Linked DNA regions of Ensifer sp. PDNC004. The protein of the gene in region 1 interacts with the protein of each later gene in a pairwise test. Links are inferred from orthologs where the notes say so. Each region holds a gene or a part of one and is shown on either strand. Other genes may lie near its edges.

Region 1 (3,204 bases):
ATTTTTTTTCTTTTTCGCCAGCTAAGCAAAGGGCGAAAAATCAAAACCCTTGATTCAACAGGGATTCTTCTCGGACTCGGAATGCGGCAAGCAAATGGCGGCCGGAGAGTCAACGGCCGGCGCTTAAGGTTGCGTAAAAATCGCGATTGATCTTGCCCATCGATCCTGCCTAAATGCCCTCCACAGGGGACACGGACCACATCTGTAAAAGGAAGCAAAAGAGGCCATTTCGAAGAAATGGTTTCGATGTTTCTGTCCTTTGTATCAGGGCGGCTCCGCGTCGTTCAATCAGACAAGTCGAAGGTGAAAAACCGGATGGTTCAGACCACTCCGGACGAGAAACTTTCGTCCTGTGATTGTGAGGCGGCCATCTGCAGCACCGTGCGTCCGGTCGGACGCCTGAAGGTCGCTGCGGCGCTTTGACGGCTGCCTATCCTGCCCTTTGATCGGCTACGACAAAGGAAACATGCAGGCGGTCTCGATGGAGGGTGCAAGCGGCGCCCGACGCGAGGCCAAGGTCCAACGCGCGGCTCATCGCTTCGTACGAGGGTGCGAGGAGCTGTTGACGAGGAGGAGGATCCGGTACGGCGCGGGAGCGCGTCGAAGGGATTGTTGACAAGAGGCGCGAGGGGACATCCTCCGGCCCGAAGGGCAGGTGGGTGCGCGTAGCGCGCAGCGAGGCGGGAGATGAGGAGCCCGGCGTCGTCTGCGACTGTGACGTTCGGCGTAAGCGGCATGGCCCATACGGGCGCCGCGGGCGGCGGACATAAGAGATGAGGCCGGCAGCGATGACGGCATCTGAACATGAATTGGAAGGCGGCAAAATGCAGATGAATTTGGTGACGGCGGGCGCACTTCAGAAAGAAGGAGACGCATTTCAAGCCGGAAGCAATCTATCTCAGGCGGCGGGGGAAAAAACCGACATGAGGCACGACGCACTGTTCGAGCGGGTAAGTGCGCGTCTCAAAGCTCAAGTCGGTCCGGATGTCTTTGCAAGCTGGTTTGGGCGTCTGAAGCTCCATTCCGTATCCAAGAGCGTTGTGCGCCTTTCGGTGCCGACCACGTTCCTGAAGTCCTGGATCAACAACCGTTATCTTGACCTCATCACCTCGATCTTCCAGCAGGAAGACGGCGAGATCATGAAGATCGAGATCCTGGTGCGCACGGCAACCCGTGGCGCCCGTCCGACCACCCAGGAAGAAGCGCTGCCGCAGGCGGTAGAAGCAGCTCCGGCTCAGCCCGCGCGCCGTCCGGCCGCAGCCCAGCCGGTGGCAACCGTTGCCGCGGCGACTGTCGCAAGCATGCAGAGGCCGACCCAGGCGCCGCTCTTCGGCTCGCCGCTCGACCAGCGCTACAATTTCGAAAACTTCGTCGAGGGTTCCTCGAACCGCGTGGCGCTTGCCGCCGCCCGGACGATTGCGGAAGCCGGCGCCGGTGCGGTGCGGTTCAACCCGCTCTTCATCCATTCGAGCGTCGGTCTCGGCAAGACGCACCTTCTGCAGGCGATCGCCATCCAGGCGCTGCAGAGCGCGCGTGCGCCGCGCGTCGTCTACCTGACGGCCGAATACTTCATGTGGCGTTTCGCCACCGCGATCCGCGACAACGACGCGCTGTCCTTGAAGGAGTCGCTGCGCAACATCGATCTCCTGATCATCGACGACATGCAGTTCCTTCAGGGCAAGTCGATCCAGCATGAGTTTTGCCACCTGCTGAACATGCTGCTCGATTCCGCCAAGCAGGTCGTCGTCGCAGCCGACCGCGCACCGTGGGAATTGGAATCGCTCGACAGCCGCGTTCGTTCGCGTCTCCAGGGCGGCGTCGCCATCGAGATGGACGGCCCGGACTACGACATGCGCCTGGAAATGCTGAAGCGCCGCCTGGACACGGCCCGTCAGGACGACGGTTCGCTCGACATTCCCGGCGAAATCCTGAGCCACGTGGCACGCAACGTGACCGCCAGCGGCCGCGAACTGGAAGGTGCCTTCAACCAGCTCCTGTTCCGCCGCTCCTTCGAGCCGCAGCTCTCGCTTGAGCGCGTCGATGAATTGCTCGGCCACCTCGTCAACGCCGGCGAACCCCGCCGCGTGCGCATCGAGGACATCCAGCGCGTCGTCGCCAAGCACTACAACGTCTCGCGCCAGGAGCTCGTCTCCAACCGCCGCACCCGTGTCATCGTCAAGCCGCGCCAGATCGCGATGTATCTGTCGAAGACGCTGACGCCGCGCTCCTTCCCGGAGATCGGCCGTCGCTTCGGCGGACGCGACCACACGACCGTGCTGCATGCCGTGCGCAAGATCGAGGAGCTGATTTCGGGCGACACCAAGCTCAGCCATGAGATCGAACTGCTGAAGCGCCTGATCAACGAATAGCCGAGGCGCATTGCCGCAAAAAAAGCCCGGGTTCGCCCGGGCTCTTTTGTTTTATCGGACCGCTTTCAGTGCCGGCCGCGGCGGACGCTTGGTCGCCGCTTTCCTCACACCCTGCTCGGCTCGTGCCTGTTCGATGATCCAGGCGCGAAAGGCCGTGACCGGCGGGCGGTCGAGCGCGGCCGGCGGGTAGACGAGATGGTAGGCAAGCCCGGTCATCACGCCCTCAGGGAAGGGGGCTTCCAGCACACCCTCCGCAAGCTCGCGCGTGACCAGCGACAGGCGCACCAGTGCAACGCCGTCGCCGGCCTTGGCCGCCTCGATGGCGCCGTTGCTGTTGACGAAGACTGGCCCTCGTCCTGCGTCCACCCCGTCGGCGCCCGCCGCATCCAGCCACAGCCTCCAATCCTGACGGTGCACGTCGTGCAGGAGCACATGCGCGGCAAGGTCGCCCGGCGTGTCGAGTGGGTTCCTGGCGCGTAGTGCCGGGTGAAGGACCGGCACCGGGTCGTCATCGATCAATCGTTCGCTCACAAGACCGTCATAGCGGCCAAGCCCATGACGGATGGCGATGTCGACCCCATCGCTGTTGAAGTCGGTCAGCCGATTGGTGGTGCTGATGCGCACGTCGATGCCGGGCACCTGCAACTCGAAGGCGCCGATGCGCGGGACCAGCCATTGGGCGGCAAAAGTGGGCGTGCAGCTCACCGTCAGCACCGGCGCGCGCTTGCGCGCCGTCAGTTCCTCGGTCGCTTCGCGCATCATCCGGAACGCGCGCCTGAGCGTCGCGAAATAGGTGCTGCCGTCCTCCGTCAGCACCAACTGTCTCGGCCGGCGC
Region 2 (3,221 bases), 880 kb from region 1 along the record:
TGCGTCGATGCCTTGCAGCACTTCGGCGCGGATCTCGTCGGCAAGCCTGAGGATCTCGTCGGCAACCGTTCGGCCGAGTTCGGTCATATGGATCTGCTTGGCGCGGCGGTCGGAGACCTCAACCCGCCGCTCGATGAAGCCCTGCTTCTCCATGCCGTCGAGCAGGCGCACTAGGGTCGGGGTCTCGATGTCGAGCTCGTCGGCGAGCTCCCGCTGGTTGAGGCCGTCCTTCTTCGTCAGGGCAAAGAGCGCGCGGGCGCGCGACAACGTCAGCCCCCTCTCCTTCACGCGCGCATCGAACACGGCGCGCAGCTTGCGATTGACCAGCGACAAGGCATCGAACAGTTCGCGGTTCACGGTCGGCTGATACATTGGTATCTTTTCCATATTACTAGCATGCTAATTATATTGCCTCTATCTAATCCAAATGCGGTGGATTTTCAAGATGCGGATTTGAGGCAGAGGAGGACGGCGCTACACTTCGGCTTGTCGGGGAGGTTCGGGTGATTCGCGGCGTCAACGACCAAATTTGTGACGACGGCATAATCCGCACATTTGCGAACCCCCGCCTGTGGATCAGTCGAACAACGGGAACAGCGCCGGATGCGGTGACGTCGCTCTGCGACTGTGTCCCTCGTGCACTTGACCCGGCCCGCGCTTAGACGCAAACCGGTGCCACACCAGACAGAGGCAGAGATAATCGAATGAACGAAGCGTCGCGAAAGCTATCCCCTATCGGCAAGGATCAGGCGGACCAGCACTACCGCGAGGCCCCGAACAACCTCGAGGCCGAGCAGGCGCTGCTTGGCGCGATCCTCGTCAACAACGACGCCTACTACCGCGTCTCGGACTTCCTGAAGCCCGTGCATCTGCACGAGCCGCTGCACCGCAAGATCTACGAAGTCGCCGGCGACATCATCCGCATGGGCAAGATGGCGAACCCGGTCACCATCAAGACCTTCCTCAAGGCCGACGAGAAGGTGGGCGACGTCACCGTCGCGACCTATCTTGCGCGCCTTGCCGGCGCCGCCGTCTCGATCATCAACGCCGAAGACTATGGCCGGGCGATCTATGACCTGGCGCTGCGCCGTTCGCTGATCACCATCGGCGAGGACATGGTCAACATTGCCTATGACGCGCCGCTCGACATGCCGCCGCAGGGCCAGATCGAAGATGCCGAGCGCCGTCTGTTCGAACTGGCAGAGACCGGCCGCTACGACGGCGGCTTCCAGTCGTTCAACGATGCCGTGGCGCTCGCCATCGACATGGCCGGCCAGGCCTTCGAGCGCGACGGCAGCCTTTCGGGCATTTCAACCGGCATCCTGTCGCTTGATGGCCGGATGGGCGGCCTGCAGCGTTCCGACTTGATCGTGCTTGCCGGACGTCCGGGCATGGGCAAGACCTCGCTTGCCACCAACATCGCCTACAACATTGCTGCGGCCTACGAGCCGGAAGTCCAGGCGGACGGCTCGTTCAAGGCGAAGAACGGCGGCGTCGTCGGCTTCTACTCGCTCGAAATGTCGTCCGAACAGCTCGCCACCCGTATCATCTCCGAGCAGACCGAAGTCTCCTCGTCGAAGATCCGCCGCGGTGACATCTCCGAGGCCGATTTCGAAAAGCTCGTCGCCTGCTCGCAGATGATGCAGAAGGTGCCGCTCTATATCGACCAGACCGGTGGCATCTCGATCGCCCAGCTTTCCGCCCGTGCCCGGCGCCTGAAGCGTCAGCGCGGCCTCGACTGCCTGGTGGTGGACTACATCCAGCTCATGACCGGCTCGGGCAAATCCAGCGACAACCGCGTGCAGGAAATCACCCAGATCACCACCGGCCTCAAGGCGCTCGGCAAGGAGCTGAATGTTCCGATCATCGCGCTCTCGCAGCTCTCCCGTGGCGTCGAAAGCCGGGAAGACAAGCGGCCGCAGCTCTCCGACCTTCGTGAATCGGGCTCGATCGAGCAGGACGCCGACGTCGTGCTCTTCGTGTTCCGTGAGGAATACTACGTGAAGAACCTGGAGCCGCGCGACGAGTTCGATCCGAAGTACGAAGAGTGGAAGATGAAGATGGAGCAGGTGAAGGGCACGGCCGACGTGATCATCGCCAAGCAGCGTCACGGACCGACCGGTACCGTGAAGCTCGCCTTCCAGTCGGAATTCACGCGCTTCACCGATCTCGCCGACCCATCCTTCACCCAGTACGAGGAACACTAGACTGCTTCATTGTTTCTTTGCAACGGTGAAGCGCTCCATCACTTTGAACGAACGCAATTCCGGACGGAAAACCGTTTCACACGTTTCCAGGGATTGCTCAGAGTTCCGTTGGGGGCGGCCGGAGCGGGCTGTGAAAAATGTTTGCGGTTTCCCAGCCCGCTCTCAATTTCAAAAGGCATGTGCCTTTCTCTCCGAAGCGCGCCTCGCACTCCGGCACAAACTCTCAGAACACGAGGCGCAGCAGCGCCACCGAGACGACACCGACGGCGACCGACACCAGGAGCGGCAGTCGCATGGCGGCGACCGCCGTCGCGGCGGCGGCGATCGTTTCCGCCGGACCGGTCACGAAGGCCGTCGGCGCGATGACCGCCATCAGGACGGCCGGCGGGATCGCCTCCAGCGCGCGCTTCTGGTTTTCCCCGATCGTCACATAGCGGATCAGCACGAGGCCGCCGATGCGGGTCGCGATCGTCGCAACCGCCATGGCAAGAATTGCGAGCAGCGTGTTGAGGTCGACGGTCATGCATGGGCCTCCTTGCGAGCGCCGGAGAGAAGCGCCACCACGACGCCGGCCGCAGCCCCGGCAGCGATGTACCAGACGCCCGGCAGCAATTGGTGCGTAATGACCGCCGCGAGCGCGCTTGCAGCCAGAACGGCCCCGGTCTCGCGCCCCTTCCAGAAGCCCATGACCAGCACGATGAAGACGGCGGGGAACGCAAAATCGAGGCCCGTGACCTTCGGATCGCCCAGGAAGGCCCCGAGCAAGGCGCCTGCCAGGCTCGTCAGCACCCAGACGCAGTAGAACGGCACCGCAAGTCCCGCATACCAGGCAGGCGTCAGCTTGCCGTTGCTCGCGCGCATCTCGGCCATGGCCCAGATCTCGTCGGCCAGAAGCAGCATCGACGCATAGCGCGCCGGCCCGGAGAAACGGTCGAGCTTGCCGCCGATCGAAGCGCTCATCAGCACATGGCGAATGTTGACGAGCAGGGCCGAAAAGCCAAGCGCTGCCCAGGA

What was found.
Region 2: the proteins of dnaA (region 1) and JVX98_RS16310 interact in binary tests that used the Escherichia coli proteins (3 or more experiments, as listed by UniProt). The link is inferred for Ensifer sp. PDNC004 from one-to-one orthologs.

Annotation. Positions count from the first base shown.
Region 1 is NZ_CP070353.1:2,537,752-2,540,955, reverse strand. Bases 260-3,146 are described here. They hold dnaA (chromosomal replication initiator protein DnaA), read left to right. Parts: upstream 260-923; coding sequence 924-2,369; downstream 2,370-3,146. Other genes in these bases: gcvA (transcriptional regulator GcvA), read right to left, coding at 2,421-3,146. In the rest of the region: more of gcvA, read right to left, coding at 3,147-3,204. UniProt on the Escherichia coli protein: Plays an essential in the initiation and regulation of chromosomal replication. Binds in an ATP-dependent fashion to the origin of replication (oriC) to initiate formation of the DNA replication initiation complex once per cell cycle.
Region 2 is NZ_CP070353.1:1,657,108-1,660,328, forward strand. Bases 52-2,955 are described here. They hold JVX98_RS16310 (replicative DNA helicase), read left to right. Parts: upstream 52-704; coding sequence 705-2,207; downstream 2,208-2,955. Other genes in these bases: JVX98_RS16305 (MarR family winged helix-turn-helix transcriptional regulator), read right to left, coding at 52-372; JVX98_RS16315 (AzlD family protein), read right to left, coding at 2,431-2,730; JVX98_RS16320 (AzlC family ABC transporter permease), read right to left, coding at 2,727-2,955. In the rest of the region: more of JVX98_RS16305, read right to left, coding at 1-51; more of JVX98_RS16320, read right to left, coding at 2,956-3,221. UniProt on the Escherichia coli protein: The main replicative DNA helicase, it participates in initiation and elongation during chromosome replication. Travels ahead of the DNA replisome, separating dsDNA into templates for DNA synthesis.